DNA from 4 places in the Burkholderia cepacia ATCC 25416 genome. Region 1 is predicted to be linked to each of the others. Evidence: riboswitches for the same ligand, from Rfam matches in the RefSeq annotation. Region 1 holds a riboswitch; each other region holds the start of a gene.
What was found. Region 1 has a riboswitch for cobalamin ahead of APZ15_RS31265 (TonB-dependent receptor domain-containing protein). Riboswitches for the same ligand answer to the same signal wherever they lie in the genome.

Region 1 (5,729 bases):
GTGTTGTATCCATACGCGGTCATGTACTGCCGGTCGAACAGGTTCGACACCGTCGCCGACACCGTCAGGTGCGAATTGATCCGGTACGACGCGCGCAGGCCCACCGTCAGGTACGACGGCAGATAGGTCGAGTTGGCCGGATCGTCGAACGTCGTGCCGCCGTAAAGCAGCGACGCCCCTGTGCTCAACGCATGCAGGTGGAGTTCATCCCACGTGTGATCGATGTTGAGGCTGACCGTCTGGCGCGGGCGGCGGCTGAGCCAGGAGTCGTTGGTCTCGTCCTGCGGATTCAGGATCCCGACCGCGACGCTCACCGGCGTCGAGCGGCCGATCGTCCCCTTGTACGACAGGTCGACGCCGCGAATATGCGCGCGACCGATGTTCATCGGCGAAAACGTCGCCGGGTTATACGCGATCAGGTTGGTGACCCGCGTGTCGTAGATCGCGGCCGTGAACGTACCGTACGACGTGTTCGCATCGACCGCGGCCTCGACCGACGTGTTGCGTTCCGGGCTGAGCCCCGGATTGCCGTAGCCGGGGTAGTACAGGTCGTTGAACGTCGGCAGCTTGAACGCATTGCCGTACGACACGCGCGCCGTATACACCGGCGTGATCGCCCACGACAGCGCCGCGTTACCCGTATTCACCGACTGCCCGGCGATGATTTCATGGCGCCCCGCGAGGAACATCGTCACGCTGCCGAGCGTCGCCGACTGATGCAGCGAGAACGCGGAATCGTTGCGCGTCGGTATGCCGCCCGGAATATCGACCGGCAGGAACGCCTGCTCGCGCGTGAAGTCGTACGCGAGCTTGGTCTCGCCCGACAGCGGCAGCCCGAACAGGTGGAACCCGCGTTCCTGATGCGTCAACGACGTCGACGTGCTGATGCGCTGCGAATTGATCTGGTCGGTCGGGATGGCCGGATCGCTCGCGTAGAGGAACTGGCGATCGTTCGCATAACCGAACGACTGGTCGAACTGCGTGTCGGGCGTGATGTCGAGATGGAACGCGATACCGGTCGTCAGCTGATGATCGAGCTGGCGGTTCGCATAACCGCTGTTGTCGTAGGACAGATCGGACCGGTGATACAGCGCGAACGTCGAGATCGACCAGTTGTCGCGCGCGTAGCCGAGGCGCGCATCGAGATCCTGCGCGTGGTACGGGTTGCGGCCGGCCTCATGGTACGGCAGCACGGGCCGCGTCGAGTCGATGCCGGCCGTGTTGTACGAGCGCAGGCCGAGCGAGTAGGTGAGCCCGCCGAGCGCGGCGAGCGGCCCGGTCGACGGCACCGTGCCCGACGTGCGGAGTTGCGTGTCGAACGTCTTGTTCGACCCGCCGCCGAACGACACGGTCGTCTGGTTCGGCTGGTTGGCGGCGCGGCGCGTGAAGAGCTGCACGACGCCGCCCATCGCATTGGCGCCGAACGACGCGGCTGCCGGCCCCGAAATCACCTCCACGCGTTCGAACGCTTCGGTCGGCAAGTCGGCCCACGGCGCGATGCCGGTGGTCGGCGAACCGATCCGGATGCCGTCGATGAACACGGCGACCTGGTTGGCCGACGAGCCGCGGATGCTGACCGACGCGGACGAACCGGGGCCGCCGCTCTGCGAGACGGTCACGCCGGGCAGCGTCGCAAGCGCCTGCGTGATGCTCGGGTCGCTCGGCGACAGCCGGTCGAGATCGGTGCGCGTGAGCACCTGGGTCGTCGCATAACGCTGGTCGAACGACTCGGGCAGGCGCCGCGTGTCGGTCACGTTGATCGTCGGCAGGTCGGTGCCTTCGGCGGCCGGGGCCGGTTGCGAAACCGCGGTGTCGCCGGCGGCGTGGGCGAGGGGCGAGAGGAGCGCGGTCGCGGCGGACGTGGCAAGGAGGTGTCGAATCTTCATGAGGCTGTCGTTGTCGTCGGGCTGCGCCGGCGTCGATCGTGAGCGGGCGGCGCGCAGCACCGGTCTTGTTATCGGTGATCGGGTTATCGCGCGACCGGGCCGGGCAGGCCGGTGTCGCGGGCGTCGGCGCGGTGCACGCCGGCGGACGCAGTCGATAGGGAACGGCACGCGCGTGCGGGCGGGCCGTGCAGGCCGGCGGCGTGCCGGCGCGGCGCTTCCGGTGCGGAAGCGGATGCGGTAACAATGGACATCGGGCGGATCCTGAGGTCGGGCCGTCCATGCAGCGGGCGACCGCCAACGGCGGTGCCTGGCGCGCCGGGACACCCCGCCCGGTGCGGCTGCCTGGACCTCGGGTCGATGGCAGGTCTCCTGGCTCGCGGGTCGTCATTCGTGCGGGCCTTCCCGGTTTCCCAGTGGCACGCAGTGGCACGAATTCACCGCTCACAGTTGCGGGGGCAGCCGCAGATTCGAGGCATGGCCTCTCCTGCGTTCCCTTTTGATCCCGTCTCCGGGCACCATCAGCGCGCAAGGGTAATGGCGCGCGCGCCGCCGCGTCAAATATCCGGCGACGCAGGGATGCGAAAAAACGTCATTGCCGGGCAAATCCTTTCTAAATCCTTTCTTTCATGCGTCGGCGCCGCGTTTCATGTCTGATGAAACAGGGTGGTTCGAAGCCGTGCGATCGCGCCTGAACCGGCTCGGTGCGACCCCCGTCCACCGGACGAACGCGCGGCGAAACGCCTCCTCGCCGCCGAACCCGAGATGCGCGGCGACCCGCGCGACCGGCCAGTCCGATTCGCGCAGGCAGCGTTGCGCGGCTTCGGCGAGACACTGCTCCTTCAGCGCGTGATAACCGGTGTGCTCGGCCGCCAGCCGCCGCCGCAACGTCGCCTCGCTGACGCCGAGCCACGCGGCCAGTTCGGCGAGTGCCGGCAACGCCTGTTCGTGCGCGAGCGCCGCATCGAGGAAACCGCGCACCTGCTGCGTCCACGACACGACGGCCGGTGCCGCATCGATCAGGCGAAACGGAAAATCGACGAGAAACGCGTCGAGCTCGGCCGGCTGCCGGATCACGCGGCACGCGAGTCGCGCCGCATCGAACGCGAAACCGTAGGTCTTGCGGCCCACTTCAACCGGCGCATTGAACAGTCCGAGCAGTGGCATCGCGTCGTCGCGGCGCGGATGGCCGAGCCACACGTCGGTCGGCCGCAACGGCTGCCCGATCAGCCAGCCGAACAGCTGCAGGTAGCAGAACAGCCCGGTCAGGTCGACCAGGCACGCGGCCGGGCTGCGCGTACGCCGCAGCGAATCCATCCGGAACAGCGCACGCCCGTCGCGCACCGCAAGCGTCAGGTGACCGGCGCGCGGCTGCAGCATTTCGCAGAACTCGGCCGCACAGCGGATCACGTCGGCGAGCGTCGCGCAACTCAGCAGGCAGCGGCACATCAGGTCGACTTCGCGCTTGCGCATCGGCGGGTGACCGTCGCCGCGCGCGACCCGCGCCTCGAGCCGCTCGATCGCGTCGCGGTACAGCGCGACGAAATCGCCCGGTGTTGCCGCCGGGCGAGGCTGCTGCGCCTCGCGGTCGGCCGGCGGCGCGCCGCTGCGCGTGAGTTCGCTCAGCAGGCGCGCGCCGAGGCCCGGCAGGATGCGGCCGCGGGCCGGCATGGCGCGCTGTTTCATGAGTTTCCCGATCTGATCGTTGCAACAGGGGCTGGTGAGCGGGCCGGTAGGGGCCCGCTCATCGCCGCCACGCAAGAATGCTATCCACGCCGGCCGCCCGCGGCCTCGCCGGAACGGCGTAGGCCGGCCGCCGATCCCTGTCACGAACGACCACGGACGACACGCGAATGATCCAGATCGTAGACGAAATCACGCTCGCGCCCGAGCGCATTCCCGACGTGCTTGCGCTGCTGCGCGACCGCTACCTGCCGGGCCATGCGGCACGCGGGCTGACGGCGGCCGGCCACTGGGTGTCGCCGCCCGTTGCGGTGCCGGGGCAGCCGAGCACGCTGTGGCTGACCTGGCACGTGGCCGATGCGCCGGCCTACTACCGGATGCGTGCGCTGACGGATGCCGGCGTGGTCGGTTTCTGGATGGCGGTCGACGTGCGGTGCGACGTGCGCCGCCGCCATGTGATGACGGACGCCGATGCGCCGCTGCCCGCGCTGACGGAGGTCGATCATGCGGCATGACACGGCACAGGTGTTCGTGTCGGGGGATCGCGACGCCGGTGGCATCGAACGCGCGTTGCACGAAGCGGCACACGCGCTGGCCGGGGCGAAACGTGTGGCGCTGGCGCGCAACCAGGACGGCAGTTGGGGCGCGGGCGACTACACGCTCGACGTGCTGCGCGACGATTCGGCGGCCAACTGCACAGCCAACGGCGCGGCCGACGGCACGGCGGATTTCGCCGCGCTCGCGCAACTGCCCGGCATCGTACGCATCGACGGCGCCGTGTGCCGCGCGATCGGCGGCGGCCTGCGCGAACCCGCGCTGCGCGACGGCGTGTGGCGCACGCTGATGCTGCGCGTGCGGCCGCAGGCCGGCGCCGCGCAGGTCGCCGCGCTCGAACGCGAACTGCTGCGCATGCCCGCGTACATGCCCGGCATCCGCAACTGGCGCTTGAGCGGGATCGCGACCCCCGGCGCATGGACACACGTGTGGCAGCAGGAATTCGCGCGCGTCGGCGATCTGCTCGGCGAATACCTGATGCATCCGTATCACTGGGGCTGGGTCGACCGCCGGTTCGATGCCGAAAGCCCCGACTGGACCGTCGACGCGATCTCGCATGCGTTCTGTCCGCTCGCGTCGAGCCTGCTGGCCGATACGGCGGCGTGATGCGGCGCGAACGTCAAGCTGACACCACCCCCGGAGACACGAAGATGCGAGCCCTGTTGATCGATCGCGCCGGTCATTCCGACGTCTTGCGGATGGCCGACGTGCCGGCACCGACGCCGGGCCCCGGCGACGTGCTGATCCGCGTTGCCTTCGCGGGCGTCAATCCCGCCGACTGGAAATGCCGTGAAGGCTACCTCGGCGCATTCATGCAGTACACGTTTCCGTTCGTGATCGGCTTCGACGCGGCGGGCGTGGTCGAAGCGGTCGGCGACGGCGTCGACGGTTTCGCGCCCGGCATGCGGGTGTTCGCGCAGACCGACGTCGGCGCGGGGCGCTGGGGCGCGTATGCGGAATACGTGGCAGTGCGCCACGACTCGGTCGTGCGCGTGCCCGACGCGGTGAGCCTCGCGGAAGCCGCCACGGTGCCGACCCCCGCGCTTGCCGCGTGGGCCGGCCTGTTCGACGACGGCGGGCTGAAGGCCGGACAGACCGTGCTGGTGCACGGCGGTGCGGGCGCGGTCGGCACGTTCGCGATCCAGCTCGCGGTGCAGGCCGGCGCGCGGGTCGCGGCGACGTGTTCCGCGCGCAACCGCGAGACGGTCGAATCGCTGGGCGCCGCGGCAAGCATCGACTATCGCGCGCGGGACATCGCGGCGGCGCTGCGCGCATGGGCGCCCGGCGGGGTCGACCTCGTGCTCGACGCGGTCGGCGGCGACACGCTGCCCGACGCGCTCGACCTGCCGGCACCGGGCGGCACGCTGGTGAACATCATGACGCTTGCACCAGGCGATGCGCAGCGGCTGGCCGCGACGGCCGCCGAAGCCGCCCGGCGCGGCCTGCGCACCGCGATGACCTACAGCCGGATGCCGAGCGGCGTCACGCTCGGCCGGATCGCGGCGCAACTCGGGCGGCGCGCACTGCGCGTGCCGCGCTTCGACCGATTTCCGCTCGAACAGGCGGCCCGTGCCCTCGATCTCGTTCAAACGGGCGAGGCGAAAACGA
Region 2 (5,729 bases), on a different replicon from region 1:
CGACGCGATGTTCAACGCGCATTTCTCGCCCGACGGCACCGTGATCCGCACTTCGCGCTCGGAAGCGCCGGGCCGCGAAAAACCCTGACATCGCGGCGCCTCGCCGTTTTTTCGGTCAGAACGCCGTGCCGCCGAACAGCGCCACGACCGCCTCCGGATTCGACGGCCAGTACAGGTGCATGTACGTCGCGACGATCGCGCCGTGGCGATAGACGGCTTCGCCGCTGCCCGGCTTGCCGTCGGGGCGCGCCGCGTTCGCGACCGGTTCCAGCGGCGTCGCGAGCGTCGAATAATGAAACGTATGGCCGCGCATCGGCCCGGTACGCGTATCGAGCTGCTGCATGCCGAGCGCCGCGAACCGGCGCTGCATCGTCGCCCGCCCCGGCAACAGCCCGAGCATTGACGTCGTGACACCGTCGACGTCGGTCAGCGATTCACACAGATACACCATCCCCCCGCATTCCGCGACGATCGGCCGGCGAGCCGCCGCATGCGCGCGAAGGGTCCGTGCGGTGGCGTCATTCGCCGCGAGCGTCGCCGCATGCAGTTCCGGATAGCCACCCGGCAGGAACAGCGCGTCGCAATCGTCCGGCACGGGTTCGTCGGCGAGCGGCGAGAAGAAGCGCAACCGCGCGCCGAGCGCCTCGAGCAGCGCGAGATTCGCCGGATAGATGAACGAAAACGCCGCGTCGCGCGCAATCGCGATCCGCTTGCCGGCGAGCGCACGCGGCAGCGGCGCCGCGGCGTCCGGTTCGGCGAACGCGACGGCGGGCGGCAATTCGGCGAGCGCCGTCTGCGCGAGCACGTCCGCCGCGCGATCGAGCCGTGCGTCGAGATCGTCGATGTCGGCCGGCTGGTGCAGGCCGAGATGCCGCTCCGGCAGCGCGATGCCCGCGTCAGCCGGCACGTGCCCGAGCCAGTGCAGGTCGTCGGGCAGCGCCTGTTGCAGCAGTTCCGCGTGCCGGGCCGAGCCGACGCGGTTCGCGAGCACGCCGTGAAACGGCAGCCCCGGCCGGAACCGGGCGAGCCCGAACGCGATCGCCGCGAACGTCTGCGCCATCGCCTTCGCGGAAATCACCGCGACGACCGGCACGCCGAACGCAGCCGCGAGGTCGGCACTGCTCGGCGTGCCGTCGAACAGCCCCATCACGCCTTCGATCAGGATCAGGTCGGCATCGCGTGCGGCATCGGCAAGCAACGCGCGGCAGCCGGCCTCGCCGACCATCCCGAGATCGAGCGCATGCACGGGGGCGCCGCTCGCGCGTTCGAGCAGCATCGGATCGAGAAAGTCGGGCCCGGTCTTGAACACGCGCACACGGCGGCCGAGCCGGCGGTGCAGCCGCGCGAGGCCGGCCGTCACCGACGTCTTGCCCTGGCCCGACGCGGGCGCACTGACGAACAGCGCGGGGCAGGCGGGCATGCTCAGAACTCCACGCCGCGCTGCGCCTTCACGCCTTGCTCCTTGTACGGATGCTTGACGAGCCGCATCTCGGTGACGAGGTCGGCCGCGTCGATCAGCGCGTCGGGCGCATGCCGCCCGGTCACGACGACGTGGACCGAATCGGGACGCGCGGCAAGCGTCGCGAGCACTTCGTCGAGCGGCAGGTATTCGTACTTCAGCACCGTGTTCAACTCGTCGAGGATCACCATCCGGTAGTCGCCGCTTTCGATCATCCGGCGCGCCTCGTCCCAGCCCTTGCGCGCGGTCGCGATGTCGGCGTCGCGGTTCTGCGTGTTCCACGTGTAGCCGTCGCCCATCGTCACGAAATCGCATTCGGCAACCGCGCCGAGGAAGTCGCGCTCGGACGTGTGCAGCGCGCCCTTGATGAACTGCACGACACCGAGCCGCATGCCGTGGCCGAGCACGCGCACGGCCATGCCGAACGCGGCCGTGCTCTTGCCCTTGCCGTTGCCGGTGTTGACGATCAGCAGGCCCTTTTCGTTGACGGCGGCGGCCTGCTTCTTCTCGTGGCCCGCGCGGCGGCGTTCGGTCATCCGTTGATGGGATTCGGCGTCGGTTTTCATCGGATTCGTCCTGTCGAAAGAAAGCGAAACAAAGGGTTCAGAGCGGGCCGGCGAGTGCGACCGTCACGCCGTCCCGGATGGATTTGGGGCCCAGCAGCCGGCCGTGCGGCGCCGCGAGCTGCGCGCACGGCTCGGCCACGCCCGCGACGCCGAAGCGGGCGAGCGCGGCATCCGACGGGCCGCTCACGGCCAGTTCGGGGCGGCTCGCGAGCTGTGCCGCGTCGAACGCGACGAGCGGCCAGCCGCGTCTCGCGCACAGCGTGCGCAGCGCGCGTGCGCGCGCCTTGTCGGCGAGCGTGGCGACGAGCGCCGGTTCGGCAGCCGGGTACCGCATCAGCGCGATGCGGATCGCGGCATCGAGTTGCGCGGCCGTCACGCCCGCGCGGAAACCGACACCGATCGCGACGCGCATCATGCGCGGCTGCCGAGTGCGGCGCGTACCGCGGGATCGTTGGCGAACGCCGCGACGCGGCCGATCACGACGATCGCCGGCGAACCGATGCCGGTCGCGCCGACACGCTCGACGAGCGTGTCGAGCGTCGCGAGCACGTGCCGCTGTTCGGGGCGCGTCGCGTTCTCGATCGCCGCGCACGGCGTGTCGCCGGGCAGGCCGCCTTCGCGCAGCGCGGCTGCAATCGTGTCGAGCCGGCGGATGCCCATGTAGACGACGATCGTCATGCGCGTGGCCGCGAGCGCGCGCCAGTCGGGTTCGTCGGCGCCCGCGCCGTGGCCCGTGACGAAGATCACGCCCTGCGCGTCGCCGCGCTGCGTGACCGGGATGCCGAGCGCGGCCGGCGCGGCGATGCCCGCCGTGACGCCGCTCACGACCTCGACTTGAAATCCCGCGACGCCGAGCGCGGCCAGCTCCTCGCCGCCGCGGCCGAACACGAACGGGTCGCCGCCCTTGAGCCGCGCGACGCTGCGGCCCGCGCGCAGATGCGCGAGCATCGCCGCGACGATCGCCTCCTGCGGCGTCGATGCATGACCGCCGCGCTTGCCGACGTGCTCGATGTGCGCATCGGCGCGCGCATGGCGCAGCACGTCGGGGTTCACGAGATCGTCGACGAGCAGCACGTCGGCCGAGCCGATCGCGTGGACGGCCTTGAGCGTCAGCAGGTCGGCGTCGCCGGGGCCGGCGCCGATGAGCCAGGCGCGGCTCATCGGGCGCGGCACGGCGCGCACCGTGTCGAAACAGTGGAAACGGGAAGGCGGGCGGGGCGGCGGCCAGCAGACAGGTGAAGCATGACGGATCGGACGAAGCCCGCGCGGACGCGGGCGGAATGCGCACTCGATCCGTCCCCCGCGGATCGGGCGTTCGGCGAGCATCGGGCTCGCCCCTTGCGTCGGCCGGTATCCGGGCTGGCCACTTGCCAGGCCGCAGCCTTCCCGCCCGGTGGACGGGCAGTGGCATCGTGGGCGGCATGGGCGCGTGCGCGGGGAAGCGCGTCGCGCGGGCGGCGTACCGTTGCGGGGACAGCACAGGCAGGGCGGCGATCCGCCTCCTGTTTCCCGTTTAACTGCATGCACGGAATGCGCATGCGAGCACCGAACGCGGCGCATACGATAGCACAGCGATCCCCCCGCGCGAACCGCCGTGCGCGGCGTCCGGCCGCGCGCGGCGGCCCTCCGGAACCGGGCCCGGCGGCCCGTTTTGCCTTGACGCTCCCCGCACCGCCGCCTACACTCGCACGCGTTTTGGTGCTCGCGCGCGCCGCTCCGGTGCGCGCAGTTAAACGGGAAACAGGGAGCCTGCCTGCGCCGCAGTCGAGCCAACCTGTGCTGCCCCCGCAACGGTAAGCGAACGCGTCGCGCGCAAGCGCCACGCAGCGCCGCTTCGCCGCATGCCGCGCGCATGCGGACGACCGCCACTGGATTGCTGTGCATCCGGGAAGGCGAAGCGGCGTGTTCGCTAGCCCGGATACCGGCCCAAACGTTGGGGTTCAGCGCCGCGGGGAGGCGGCGCATCGTCCACGGCCGCAGCAGGCCCGACGCCCGCGTGTTGCTCGTTTCCACCGCCGATCTGCCGCTGCGCGAACCCGCGCCGGCCGGCGCGGTGCACGGCAGGCGCGCGAGCCGGGCCGGCGGCAGCCGTGTTGGCATTCACGATGTCGACCGTTCGCAAGGAAGCACCATGTCCGATTCGTCGTTCCGCCCGTCCCGCGACTGCCCGTCCGGATCGCGCGGCGGCATGCCCGCGATCCGCCAGATGAACTGCCACGCCGCCATCGACGCGACGATCCCGGGCTGATTCCTTTTTCGACACAGGACCTACCATGACCCTACGCAAGCTTCCCGTCACGATCGTCACGGGCTTTCTCGGCAGCGGCAAGACGACGCTGATGCGCCACATCCTGCAGCACGCCGAAGGCCGCCGCATCGCGGTGATCGTCAACGAATTCGGCGAACTCGGCATCGACGGCGAAATCCTCAAGGGCTGCGGCATCGGCTGCGAGGAGGCCGACGGTGCGCAGGGCGAAGCATCGGGCCAGTTGTACGAACTCGCGAACGGCTGCCTGTGCTGCACCGTGCAGGAGGAGTTCTATCCGGTGATGGAAGCGCTCGTCGAGCGCCGCGCGGACATCGACCACGTGCTGATCGAGACGTCCGGGCTCGCGCTGCCGAAGCCGCTCGTGCAGGCGTTCAACTGGCCGACGATCCGCAACAGCTTCACGGTCGACGCGGTCGTGACCGTCGTCGACGGGCCGGCCGCCGCAGCCGGCCAGTTCGCGGAAAACCCGCAGGCCGTCGACGCGCAGCGCCGCGCCGATCCGAACCTCGACCACGAATCGCCGCTGCACGAGCTGTTCGCCGATCAACTGTCGTCCGCCGATCTCGTGATCGTGAACAAGGCCGATCTCGTCGGCGACACGGAATTTGCGCAGATCGAAACCGCGATCCGCGACGAGATCCCGCCGCAGGTGAAGATCGTGCGCGCGACGCGCGGCGAGCTCGATCTCGCGATGCTGCTCGGCCTCGAGTCGGCGTCGGAAGAAACGATCCACCTGCGCCACGACCATCACGGCTCGGCCGACGACGGCGATCACGATCACCATCACGACGATTTCGACTCGGTGGTCGTGTCCGGCGATGCCGGCACGCGCGAGGCGACGATCGCCGCGCTGCAGCGCGTCGTCGAAGCGCATACGATCTACCGCGCGAAAGGTTTCGCCGCGCTGCCCGGCGCACCGATGCGGCTCGTGATCCAGGGTGTCGGCCGCCGCTTCGACAGCTATTTCGACCGTCGCTGGCAGGACGGCGAAACCCGCGCGAGCCGCTTCGTGCTGATCGGCGAGGATCTCGACGCGGCGGCGCTGCAACGCGCGTTCGACGCCGCGTGCGCGGCCGAGCCGCAACAGGCGTAACGCACGATGCATCTGCTGCGCACCACGCCGGGCGGCTTCGTCGACGATACGCAGGGTGTCGTCCGGATCGACCAGCAGCCGGCCGACATCGTGATCCTGAGTTCGGCCGACACGACGCTGTCGCTGCTTGCCAGCGTCGTGCCGCACCTGCCTGCGGGCTTCCCGAGCGTGCGGCTCGCGAACGTCACGTTCCTGCGGCAGCCGGCGTCGGTCGATTTCTACGTCGACGACGTGTTGCAGCACGCGAAGGCGGTCGTGATCGACCATCTCGGCGGCGAGGCGTACTGGCCGTACGGGATCGAGCAGGCCGTGTCGCTCGCGTCGAAGCGCGCGCAGCAGCTC
Region 3 (5,729 bases), on a different replicon from region 1:
GACGACCTGCTCCGCGCGATGGCCGTCGAGCACGGCGGCCGGCACCAGCGAACCCGCATACAGGATCACCGGGCACGTGCGCACGAGGCGCTGGCCCTTCACCGTGATCAGCTCCGGGTCGCCGGGGCCCGCGCCGATGAAATACACCGTCATCGAAAAATCTCCGTCAATTCATGGGATGACCGGCCGCGCGGCGTCATGCGCGCGCGGCCGGATCGAGCGCGTCGATGAGCGCCGCGGCCGAGTCGAACGCGCGGTCGGCGTCGGGCAGCGGCGGCCGGCGCAGCATCACGACCGGCAGCCTGCGTTCGCGCGCGACGTCGAGCTTGGCTTCGGTGGCCGCGCCACCGCTGTTCTTGCTGACGACGACGTCGATGCCCGCCAGCGCGAACAGCGCGCGCTCGCCGTCCAGCGTGAACGGCCCGCGCGCGGCGACGACCTGTGCACGCGCGTTGCCGGGATGCGGGTCGAGGCAGCGCACGAGCCAGAACTGGTGCGGCGGGATCGCGTCGAGATGTGCGAGCGGTTCGCGGCCGAGCGTGAACAGCGGCCGCCGGAACGGCGCGAGCGCGGCTTCGATGCCGGCCCAGTCGTCGACCATGCGCCAGTCGTCGCCGGGTTGCGGCGACCACGGCGCGCGGCGCAGCGCCCATAGCGGCACGCCCGCTTCACGCGCCGCGGCGGCGGCATTCGCGCTGATTTGCGCGGCATACGGATGCGTCGCGTCGATCACGAGGCCGATACCGGCGTCGCGCAGATACGCGGCCAGCCCGGCAGCGCCGCCGAAACCGCCGACGCGCACGTCGCAGCGCAGGTCGTCGGGCGTCTTGCCGAGGCCGGCGAGACTATAGACATGATGCGGGCCGAGCGCGCGCGCGATCTTCAGTGCGTCGCCGGTGCCGCCGAGCAGCAGGATGCGGGCGCTCATCGCGCTGTCCCGACGAAGCGGCCCTGCCGGTCGATCGCGAACATCTCGACCGCAACCGACGGCGGCACGATGTCGCGCGCGACGCGCAGCGCATGCGCGCAGACGAGATCGCCGAGCGGCACACCGTCGGCGTGCGCGAGCTTCAGCGCTTCCTGGCTCGTGTTCGCGGCGCGCATCGCGGCCTGCAGCGCGTCGCTCGCACCGGCCTCGGCCGCCCACTGCGCGAGCAACGGCAGGTCGATGCTCGAATGGCGGCTGTGCAGGTCGAGATGGCCGGCCGCGAGTTTGCTGAGCTTGCCGAAGCCGCCGCACATCGACAGCCGCGCGACCGGCGCGCGCCGCAGGTGCTTGAGCACCGCGCCCGCGAAATCGCCCATCTCGATCAGCGCCATGTCGGGGAGGTGGTAGTGCGCGCGCATCGCATCCTCGCTTGCGTTGCCCGTGCACGCGGCGATATGCGTGATGCCGTTCGCCCGCGCGACGTCGATGCCCTGGTGGATCGACGCGATATAGGCCGAGCACGAGAACGGCCGCACGATGCCGGTCGTGCCGAGGATCGACAACCCGCCGACGATGCCGAGGCGCGGGTTCATCGTCTTCAGCGCGAGCGCCTCGCCGCCCTCGACGCCGATCGTCACGTCGAAGCCGCCCGCATACCCATGCTCGGCCGCCAGCGCTTCCAGGTGCGTCGTCATCATCCGGCGCGGCACCGGGTTGATCGCCGGTTCACCGACCGGCAGCGTCAGCCCCGCGCGCGTGACCGTGCCGACACCCGGCCCCGCATGAAAACGCACGCCGGGCGCCGCCGCGAGCGCGACACGCGCGAAGATCAGCGCGCCGTGCGTGACGTCCGGATCGTCGCCGGCATCCTTGATCGTGCCGGCTTCCGCGCCGTCGGCCGTCGTCCGGCAGAAATCGAGCCGCATCATCACGCGCTGCCCCTTCGGCAGCACGATCTCGACCGCGTCGTCCGCACGCCCCGCGAGCAGCAGCCGCGCGGCGGCGAGCGACGTCGCGGTCGCGCAACTGCCGGTCGTGTAGCCGAAGCGTAGCGGCGCGGGCTGTTCGGGGGTTTCGTCGCGCATCACGCGTCCGTTGTATGCGTCGTGGCCGGCGAAGCCGCCGTGTCGGCCATGTCGACCGTGTCCGGCTTGCGCACGTCGTACAGCGTGACCGGCAGCGGCTGACGCCAGGTGTCGAAGCGGCCGAGCGGCTCGGCATGCGCGAGCGACACGCGCGTGAGCGTGCCGCCATGCGTCTCGCGCCATGCGGCGAGCGCCAGTTCGCCCTGCAGCGTGACCGCGTTCGCGACCAGCCGGCCGCCGGGCTTCAGCGATACCCAGCACGCGTCGAGCACGCCGGCCGCGGTCGCCCCGCCGCCGATGAAAATCGCGTCGGGCGCGGCGAGCCCCGCGAGCGCATCGGGTGCGCGGCCCGCGACGAGTTGCAGGCCCGGCACGCCGAGCGCGTCGCGGTTGTGCTCGATGAAGCGCTGCCGCTCCGCATGCGCTTCGATCGCGATCGCCTGGCATGACGGATGCGCGCGCATCCATTCGATGCCGATCGAGCCGCTACCGGCGCCGACGTCCCACAGCAGCTCGCCGGGCACGGGCGCGAGGCGGCCGAGCGTCATCGCGCGCAGGTCGCGCTTGGTGAGCTGGCCGTCGTGGCGGTACGCATCGTCGGGCAGGCCGGGTGTGAGCGCGCGGCGCGGCGCGTCGGGGCCGGCCCGGCAGTCGAGCGCGACCAGATTGAGCGCGGCCGTTTCGGCGACGCGCCAGTCCTGCGCGAGCCCGTCGAGACGCCGCTCGAGCGGGCCGCCCAGATGCTCGAACACGCTGATGCGCGTCGGCCCGAAGCCGCGTGCGACGAGTTCGGCCGCGACGGCGGCCGGCGTCCGGCCGTCGGCGCTCAGCACGAACAGGCGGCGGCCCGGCAGCAGGTGGCGCGCGAGCGCCGCAAGCGGACGGCCGACGAGCGAAACCGCGCCGACATCCTGCAGTGCCCAGCCGAGGCGTGCGGCCGCCAGCGACAGCGACGACGGCGCGGGCAGCACGCGCCATTCGTCAGGGGACAGCGAGCGCGCGAGCGTGGCGCCGACGCCGAACAGCATCGGGTCGCCGCTGGCGAGCACGCAGACGGGCGACATGCGCCGTGCAAGCACGCCCGCAAGGTCGAACGGCGACGGCCACGCTTCGCGCGCGGCCGGCAGCCGCGCGGGCAGCATGTCGAGATGCCGCTTCGCGCCGACGACGAGCGTCGCGTCGAGCAGCGCGCGGCGCGCGCTGCGGCCGAGCCCCGCGTAACCGTCGTCGCCGATGCCCACTACCGTCAGCCACGCCGTCATGCACCCTTCCCCATCGTTCGATTCCATCCCGTTTGTTGCGATGCGCGGCTGCCGGAGCGCCGCGCGTTGATTCGTTGCTGATCCCGATCCGCTTTCGCGCCACGCACGCCCTTCGGTGCGATGCAGCGGCGACGTCACCCGAGCGGCACGCCGACGACAAACGTCAGCAAGGCCAGAACCATGCCGCCGATCGACGCGATCAGCAGCCAGCCGAGCAGCAGCCACATGAGCGGCCGCGTCCCGCTTTTCCTGTACAGGAGCGTGCCGCCCGCGACGATCGGCACGCCGAGGCCGGCGAGCCCGACATTCTTCGGCCACTCGGCCGACGGTGCAAGCGGGATCAGCACGCACGCGAGCAGGACCCATGCGGGGATGGCCAGCAGGCCCAGTGCGATGCCCATGCCGAACAGTTCCGTCCTGCCGAGTTTCATGGCGGATGCCGGCGGTCGCCGATCTGATGTCGAGGCGCCAATCCTACCATTTGCGAGACAGCGCAAAACCGTCTGCGGCCATGCTGCGACGCGGTTGCGCGACGTACCGCCGATGCCGGATCGTCGCGAAAATCGGGTATCCTACGGCCGTTCGTTCGCCGGTGCCCTTCGGGGCCGAAGAGGGAACACAGGGCGCCCCACGCGCCGCTGTGGCTGCCCCCGCAACTGTAGACAGCGAGCCGATCTCCCCCTCATGCCACTGGTTTCGCCGGGAAGGCCGGGAGCCGGCGCCGACCTGTCAGCCAGGAGACCTGCCGGCCAGAAAGTGCGTGCGTGCCAGTCGGCGTCGGGCGGGGTGTACCGACGCGTTGGCCGCGGCGCGACACTGCCCCGGTACCCCGTGAGTTCCGCCCCCGATTCGATTCCTGCGTCGCCCGTCGTGCGCCCGTCGGCTTGCCCGGGGCTCGTGCGCGTGGTCGCGGCCGCCGACGGCGGGCTGTGCCGGATCAAGCTGCCGGGCGGCCGGCTCGATGCGCATCAGGCGCGCGCGATCGCCGCCGCTGCGCGTGCCTGCGGCTCCGGTGCGATCGACGCGACCAATCGCGCGAATCTCCAGCTGCGCGGCATTCGCGACGGCGCGGCCGACGCGCTGATACGCGCGTTGCTCGACGCGGGCCTCGGCCCGTCCGTCGACGCCACCGCGGATGCCGTCGCCGATACCGCCGCGCTCGCCGCGAGCGACGACGTCCGCAACGTGATGCTCAGCCCGCTCGCCGGTGACGACCCCGCCGCCCTCGTCGACGGCCGCGCGCTCGCCGCGCCGCTCCTCGACATGCTGGCGCGCGAGCCGCGCCGTGGCGAGCTGTCGCCGAAATTCTCGATCCAGCTCGACGGCGGCGAATCGGTTGCGGCGCTCGATCATCCGCACGACATCTGGCTCGCCGCATGGCGTCGCGGCGACGGTGCGATGCGCATCGCGGCCGGGCTGGCCGGCTGCCCGCCGGTCGCGCACGACGACCGACCGGCCTCGGTCGATGTCGCGCCCGATCAAGGTGTCGCGCTGGTCCGCGCGCTGCTGCTCGCGTTCCTCGATCTCGCGCCGGCGGACGTCACGCGGATGCGTGCCCTGCTCGCGACCTGCGGCGAACGCGCGCTGCTCGAGCGCGCGCAGCACTATGTGCCGTTCGCGCTTGCGGCCGATCCGGCGCTCGCCGGCTGGCGCCGCGCGCGCACCGATCCGGCGCTGCGTTTCGGCGTACATCCGTCGCGCGATACCGCGCGCTGCCACGTCGGCGCGCAATTCCCGCTCGGCCGGCTCGACGCCACGCAACTGGAACGGCTCGCCGCGCTGGCCGAAACCGACGGCGACGGCACGCTGTCGATGACGCCCTGGCAAGGCGTGTTCATGCATCGCGTCCCGCGTGAACGCGCGCCGGCCACGCTCGATGCGCTGGCATCGCTCGGCCTCGTCTGCGCGTCGTCCGACCCGCTGGCGCCGCTCGTCGCGTGCACCGGCAGCGCGGGCTGCGCGAAAGCGCGCGCCGACACGAAACACGACGCGCTCGCGCTCGCCGCGCGCATCGGCCATGCGGTCGACGTGCACCTGACCGGCTGCGAGCGCCATTGCGCGCTGCCGCATCCCGCGACGCACACGCTCGTCGCGGTTGCGCCCGCGCACTACGACCTTTACCGGCGCGATGCGGCCGCGGGCCTCGGCGCCCCGCTCGCGCGCCATCTGACGATTGACCAGGCCGCGGCCCGACTGACGGGCGCGCGGCACAGCCAGGACACCACCGATGCTTGACTACATTCGCGACGGGCAGGAAATCTACCGCCAGTCGTTCGCGACGATCCGCGCCGAGGCCGACCTGTCGCAGGTTCCGCCCGACCTCGAGAAACTCGCGGTGCGCGTGATCCATGCGTGCGGGATGGTCGACGTCGTCTACGACCTGCGCTTCTCGGCCGGTGCCGGCACGGCGGGCCGCACGGCGCTCGCGGCCGGCGCGCCGATCCTGTGCGACGC
Region 4 (5,729 bases), 1.9 Mb from region 1:
GCTGCCATCGAGCCCGACGTGCCGACCGCGGTCGCGAGCGACGTCGACAACTGCTGGACGGCCGGCAGCACCGCGGGCGTCAGTTCGCGATGCTGCACGTAGCGCTCGACGTCGGCACGCGGGTTCGCGGACGGCGCGACGCCGTTCGTGTACTTCCCGAACGTCGCGGCCGCCTGGTTCGCGACCGCCACGAAGGTCTGCGTCTCGGCCGGCGTGACGGCCTTGTTCAGCGCATAGGCGGTCGGCACCGTGCCGATCAGGATCAGCATGATGAGCCCCATCCCTTTCTGCCCGTCGTTCGACCCGTGCGCAAACGACACGCCCGTGCAGGTCAGGATCAGCAGGCAGCGAATCCAGAACGGCGGCGGCTGGTCTTTCGGCGGCTCCTTGTACAACTCCGGAACCCGCACGAGCGTCTTCAGCACGAGCAGCAGCAGCGCTGCGCACAGAAAGCCGACGATCGGCGAGAACAGCAGCGACTTGCCGACACCGAGCGCCTGGCCCCAGTCGACGCCGCTCGTGCCGGACGGCCCGTGCATCAGCTGGTTCATCAGCCCCACACCGATGATCGAACCGATCAGCGTATGCGAACTCGACGACGGCAACCCGAAATACCAGGTCGCGAGGTTCCACACGATGGCGGCGATCAGCAGCGCGAACACCATCGCGAAGCCCGCGCCGCTGCCGACCTGCAGGATCAGCTCGACCGGCAGCAACTGCAGGATGCCGAACGCAACGGCACCGCTCGAGACCATCACGCCGAGGAAGTTCCACATGCCGGACCAGATCACCGCGACGTTCGGCGTCAGCGAGTGCGTATAGATCACGGTGGCGACCGCGTTCGCGGTGTCGTGGAAGCCGTTGACGAATTCGAAGCCGAGCGCGATCAGCAGCGCCGCGCCGAGCAGCAGGTACGGGAACAGCTTGCCTTCGCGGATCGGCGACAGATCGTCGATCAGGTGCGTGGCGATATAGAGCGCGCCGAGCGCCAGCACCAGCAGGAAGACGGCATAGCCGACCTGTCTGGTGCGTTCGACGGAGCCCGGGTTGTTCGGTGCGGACGAAGCAGGTTGATTCATGACGCCATCTCGTGAGGGAACCGCGTCCGATCCTATCTGCGGCCAGCAGTCAGTTTGATGACAGTCGGGACCACGAACGGCGTGTCTTGCCGACGTGTAAGGCGATTGAAGGCGTGTATGCGCAACGTGACGTGCCGGCCCGCATCGTCGTCCACATAGTGAGCGCAATGGCGCTCTACGCGTTGCGGTCCGCGCTCAACGTCCATCCGTTCGGTGACGCAACAAGCGTCGTGCAGGACAGCGGCGCGACGTCGATGCGGGCCGCTGCCTTCGAATCCATCCGCCGCACATGGGCGATGGCCGCGCGGACGATTGGCGCATGCGTGATTGCGACGATGTCGCGATCTTGCCGCAGCCCGTTCAACCATGTGCCGACGCGGTGCATGGCGGCTTCGAACGATTCACCGCCGTGCGGCGACGCCGACGGGTCTGCGATCCACGCATCCAGTTCGTCCGGCAAGTCGCGTGCGAGGTCGTGCAGGCGCTGGCCTCGCCAGTTGCCGTAATCGATGTCGCGCAGTGCGTCGTCGATGTCGACATGAAGTCCGAGCGCATCGGCGGTCTGCCGCGCGCAGCATGCGGGGCTGCACAGCAGGAGCGCGCCGGCGGTACCTGCCCACCGGCCGCGTAGCGCAGCGGCTTCGGCGAGCCCGCGTGTATCGAGCGGATCGTCGTCGGGAAACGCGCCGGTGCGCATCGCCCGGGTCGATGCGTGTGCGATCAGGCGCAGCGAGGTAGGCATGTTCATGTCGGTTTTCGGATGATCCGGGACGGACGCACGTGTCCGCCTGGCAGCGCTTCTTCAATACGCGAACGTTCGCGCGTACAATTCGCCCGATACGAAGCGCGGAAGCCGGTGCAAGCCCGGCGCGGTCGCGCCACTGTAACCGGTGATCGATGATCCCGGAAGCCAGACCTGCCTTCGTACCCATCCAACATTTGTCGGGGCGCGATTCCCCTGAGGTGCATCCATGAGCGAAGCAGTGCTGAAGCCGGCGGTCGTGCCGGCGCCCATCCCCGTCCGTGAACTGTTGCCGTGGGCCGTGTTCGTCGGCCTGATCCTGTTGCTCGCGCTTTATTTCGTCGGCGCGGAACAAGGTGCGACGTCGCTCGTGCCGGGCATGTACGTCCACGAATTCGTCCACGACGGCCGCCACCTGCTCGGCTTCCCCTGCCACTGACGCGGAGTTCACGATGGTCGGAAAGCTGCTCATGCGCGGGATGCTCGCAGGCATCGCCGCAGGCCTCCTCACGTTCGGTTTCGCGAAGGTCGTCGGCGAACCGCAAGTCGATCAGGCAATCTCTTTTGAAGAAAAAGCCGACGCCGCCAAGGGCGACGCACCGGAGCCGGAGCTGGTCAGCCGCCACACGCAGGCCGGCCTCGGCTTGCTGACGGGCGTCGTGACCTATGGCGCGGCATTCGGCGGGCTGTTCTCGCTGGTCTTCGCGTATGCCTACGGGCGAGGCAGCCGCCTCCCGGCCCGTCCGCTGGCCGCGTGGCTCGCGCTGGCGGCGTTCATCGCGCTCGTGATCGTGCCGAACCTCAAGTACCCGGCCAATCCGCCGTCGGTCGGCGACCCCGACACGATCGGCTATCGCACGGGCCTGTTCTTCCTGATGATCGCGATCTCCGTCGCGACGATGGTGTTCTCGGTCAGCGTGCGCCGCCATCTGCTGGCGAAGCTCGGCCAGTGGAACGCGTCGATCGTCGCCGGGCTCGTGTTCGTCGCGATCATCGCGGCCGTGCAGATCGGGTTGCCGTCTGTCAGCGAGTTGCCGGCCGATTTCCCGGCGGCCTTGCTGTGGAAGTTCCGCGTGGCGGCCATCGGCATGCAGGTGATCATGTGGACGACGATCGGCCTGCTGTTCGGCGCATGGGTCGAGCGCGGCGAGCGCATCGGCATGCGCGCCGCCTGACGCGCACGGCAACGGGGCACGCCTAGCGCAGCATGCGTGGCGCGCTCCCCGTCGATTCGCGCGCCAGCGCGACGAACGCGGCCAGATAGTCGATCGATGCGTCCGCTTCGCGGATGCCGAGGAAGATCTGCTTCGCGATCCCCTTCTTGCCGAGCTTGACCGGCACGACCGGCATCCGGTCGGCGTATTCGTCGGCAAGCCATCTCGGCAGCGCGGCCACGCCGCGCTCGCTCGCCACCATCTGCAGCATGATGTCGGTCGTCTCGATCGACTTGTGCCGCCTCGGCACGATGCCGGCCGGCGTCAGGAACTGGTTGTAGATGTCGAGCCGGTCGGTTTCGACCGGATAGGTGATCAGGATCTCGTCGGTCAGCTGTTCGGGCGTCACGTAATCGGCGTTCGCGAACCGGTGCGAATCGGCGACCACCAGCACCTGCTCGTAGTCGAACACGGGGTCGAAGCGCAGGCCCGGCTTGTTCAGCGGATCGGGCGTCACGAGCACGTCGATGTCATAGCCGAACAGGGCGCCGATGCCGCCGAACTGGAAGCGCTGCTTCACGTCCACGTCGACGTCGGGCCAGCGCGACAGGTAAGGCGACACGACCTTCAGCAGCCACTGGTAGCACGGGTGGCACTCCATCCCGATGCGCAGCGTGCCGCGCTCGCCCTTCGCGTACTGCTTCATCCGCTCCTCGGCGAGCTCGAACTGCGGCAGCAGCCGGTTCGCCAGCTTCAGCAGATACTGCCCGCCCTGGGTGAGCCGCAGGCCGCGGCCCTCCCGATCCCAGATCGGCGTGCCGAGCTGCTGCTCGATTTTCCGGACGGTATGACTGAGTGCCGATTGCGTGAGGTGCAGCGCGTGGGCGGCCGCGGTCAGTGAGCCCTGGCGCTCGACTTCACGGATCACGACGAGATGGAATCGTTCCAGCATGGATATCGCTCGTGCAACGGATGCATGAACAGATTTAATGGATGAATGAAATAATGCCATTTTATTTCATGGAATGAAATCCCTATGATGGCTGCCGGATCTTCACTTCTTCTGGACGGCAGCTCATGGTCACGACACACAACCTCGGTTTCCCGCGCATCGGTGCGAAGCGCGAACTCAAGTTCGGTCTCGAACGCTACTGGAAGGGCGAATCGTCGCGCGACGAGCTGAAGGCGCTCGGCGCCGAGCTGCGCAAGCGTCACTGGAACGACCAGCGCGACCTGGACCTGGCCCCGATCGGCGACTTCGCGTTCTACGATCAGGTGCTCGACATGAGCTTCACGCTCGGCAACCTGCCGAAGCGCGTGCAGGGTTTCCACGGCGATGTGCTGGACAACTATTTTCGCGTCGCGCGCGGCCGTTCGGCGCAGTCGGCGGACGAGCATGCGGCGTGCTGCGGTGGGGTCTCCGCCGGTGAAATGACGAAGTGGTTCGATACGAACTACCACTACATCGTGCCGGAATTCCACGCGGACACGAACTTCTCGCTCGACCCGTCGCGCCTGCTCCAGCAACTGGCGGAAGCGCAGGCGCAGGGCGTGGCCGCGAAGCCGGTCATCCTCGGCCCCGTCACGTACCTGTGGCTCGGCAAGGCGAAGGACGATTCCGACCGCCTCGCGCTGCTGCCGAAGCTGCTGCCCGTGTACGGCGCGCTGCTCGACACGCTGACCGCGCAGGGCGTCGAATGGGTGCAGATCGACGAACCGATTCTCGTCACCGAACTCGACGCCGAGTGGCGTCAGGCATTGCGCACCGCCTATGCGGCGCTGGAAACGCGCCGCATCAAGCTGCTGCTCGCCACCTACTTCGGCCAGCTTCAGGACAACCTGGCGCTCGCGAGTTCGCTGCCGGTCGACGGCCTGCATGTCGATGCGATCAACGCACGCGACGAAGTTGACGCGCTGGTGCGTGAACTGCCGGCCGAGCGCGTGCTGTCGGTTGGCGCGATCAACGGCCGCAACATCTGGAAGACAGACCTGAACGCGACGCTCGACTGGCTCGAACCGCTCGCGAAGCAACTGGGCGATCGCCTGTGGCTCGCCCCGTCGTGCTCGCTGCTGCACGTGCCGGTCGATCTCGCGAGCGAGGAGAAGCTCGATGCGGAAATCCGCTCGTGGCTCGCGTTTGCGCTGCAGAAGCTCGACGAGCTGAAGGTGCTCGCGACCGCGCTGAACGAAGGCCGCGCCAAGGTGGCCGATGCACTGGCCGCGAACGCTGCCGCGATCCATTCGCGCCGCCGCTCGCCGCGCGTGCACAACCCGGCGGTGAGGGCCGCGATCGCCCGCATCGACGCGCAGCTGGGCAACCGCGTGAGCCCCTACACGCAGCGTGCGTCGAAGCAGTCGGCACGCCTGAAGCTGCCGGCGTTCCCGACGACGACGATCGGCTCGTTCCCGCAGACCGGCGAAATCCGTCACGCGCGCAGCCAGTTCAAGGCCGGTGCGCTGGACGATGCGGGCTACCGGGCCGCGATGCAGGCTGAAATCGAACGCAGCGTGCGCGAGCAGGAAGCACTGGAACTCGACGTGCTGGTGCACGGCGAAGCCGAGCGCAACGACATGGTCGAATACTTCGGCGAGCAGCTCGACGGCTACGCGTTCAGCCAGTTCGGCTGGGTGCAGTCGTACGGTTCGCGCTGCGTGAAGCCGCCGATCCTGTTCGGCGACATCAGCCGCCCGAAGGCGATGACGGTCGAATGGATCACGTATGCGCAGTCGCTGACGAACAAGCCGATGAAGGGC

Region 2: it holds a riboswitch for cobalamin, as region 1 does, so the genes downstream of both, cobA (uroporphyrinogen-III C-methyltransferase) here and APZ15_RS31265 (TonB-dependent receptor domain-containing protein) in region 1, are expected to answer to the same signal.
Region 3: it holds a riboswitch for cobalamin, as region 1 does, so the genes downstream of both, cobG (precorrin-3B synthase) here and APZ15_RS31265 (TonB-dependent receptor domain-containing protein) in region 1, are expected to answer to the same signal.
Region 4: it holds a riboswitch for cobalamin, as region 1 does, so the genes downstream of both, APZ15_RS22965 (CbtB domain-containing protein) here and APZ15_RS31265 (TonB-dependent receptor domain-containing protein) in region 1, are expected to answer to the same signal.

What each region holds. Positions count from the first base shown of each region.
Region 1 covers NZ_CP012982.1:3,137,110-3,142,838, forward strand. Annotated here, with positions in the region: gene APZ15_RS31265 (TonB-dependent receptor domain-containing protein) at 1-1,886, opposite strand, end outside; cobalamin riboswitch at 2,229-2,421, opposite strand; gene APZ15_RS31270 (helix-turn-helix transcriptional regulator) at 2,511-3,569, opposite strand; gene APZ15_RS31275 (hypothetical protein) at 3,737-4,081, shown strand; gene APZ15_RS31280 (Dabb family protein) at 4,071-4,727, shown strand; gene APZ15_RS31285 (NADP-dependent oxidoreductase) at 4,772-5,729, shown strand, end outside.
Region 2 covers NZ_CP012981.1:2,782,571-2,788,299, forward strand. Annotated here, with positions in the region: gene bamE (outer membrane protein assembly factor BamE domain-containing protein) at 1-88, shown strand, start outside; gene APZ15_RS12835 (cobyrinate a,c-diamide synthase) at 116-1,420, opposite strand; gene cobO (cob(I)yrinic acid a,c-diamide adenosyltransferase) at 1,423-2,025, opposite strand; gene APZ15_RS12845 (cobalamin biosynthesis protein) at 2,063-2,440, opposite strand; gene cobA (uroporphyrinogen-III C-methyltransferase) at 2,437-3,186, opposite strand; cobalamin riboswitch at 3,354-3,591, opposite strand; cobalamin riboswitch at 3,705-3,969, shown strand; gene APZ15_RS41750 (hypothetical protein) at 3,959-4,273, shown strand; gene cobW (cobalamin biosynthesis protein CobW) at 4,299-5,387, shown strand; gene cobN (cobaltochelatase subunit CobN) at 5,394-5,729, shown strand, end outside.
Region 3 covers NZ_CP012981.1:2,811,200-2,816,928, reverse strand. Annotated here, with positions in the region: gene cobM (precorrin-4 C(11)-methyltransferase) at 1-153, opposite strand, end outside; gene APZ15_RS12985 (cobalt-precorrin-6A reductase) at 197-928, opposite strand; gene APZ15_RS12980 (cobalt-precorrin-5B (C(1))-methyltransferase) at 925-2,013, opposite strand; gene APZ15_RS12975 (bifunctional cobalt-precorrin-7 (C(5))-methyltransferase/cobalt-precorrin-6B (C(15))-methyltransferase) at 2,013-3,275, opposite strand; gene APZ15_RS12970 (hypothetical protein) at 3,410-3,706, opposite strand; cobalamin riboswitch at 3,849-4,039, shown strand; gene cobG (precorrin-3B synthase) at 4,146-5,510, shown strand; gene APZ15_RS12960 (precorrin-8X methylmutase) at 5,503-5,729, shown strand, end outside.
Region 4 covers NZ_CP012982.1:1,253,201-1,258,929, reverse strand. Annotated here, with positions in the region: gene APZ15_RS22975 (inorganic phosphate transporter) at 1-1,079, opposite strand, end outside; gene APZ15_RS22970 (histidine phosphatase family protein) at 1,255-1,827, opposite strand; cobalamin riboswitch at 1,876-2,017, shown strand; gene APZ15_RS22965 (CbtB domain-containing protein) at 2,051-2,260, shown strand; gene APZ15_RS22960 (CbtA family protein) at 2,274-2,996, shown strand; gene APZ15_RS22955 (LysR family transcriptional regulator) at 3,019-3,927, opposite strand; gene metE (5-methyltetrahydropteroyltriglutamate--homocysteine S-methyltransferase) at 4,053-5,729, shown strand, end outside.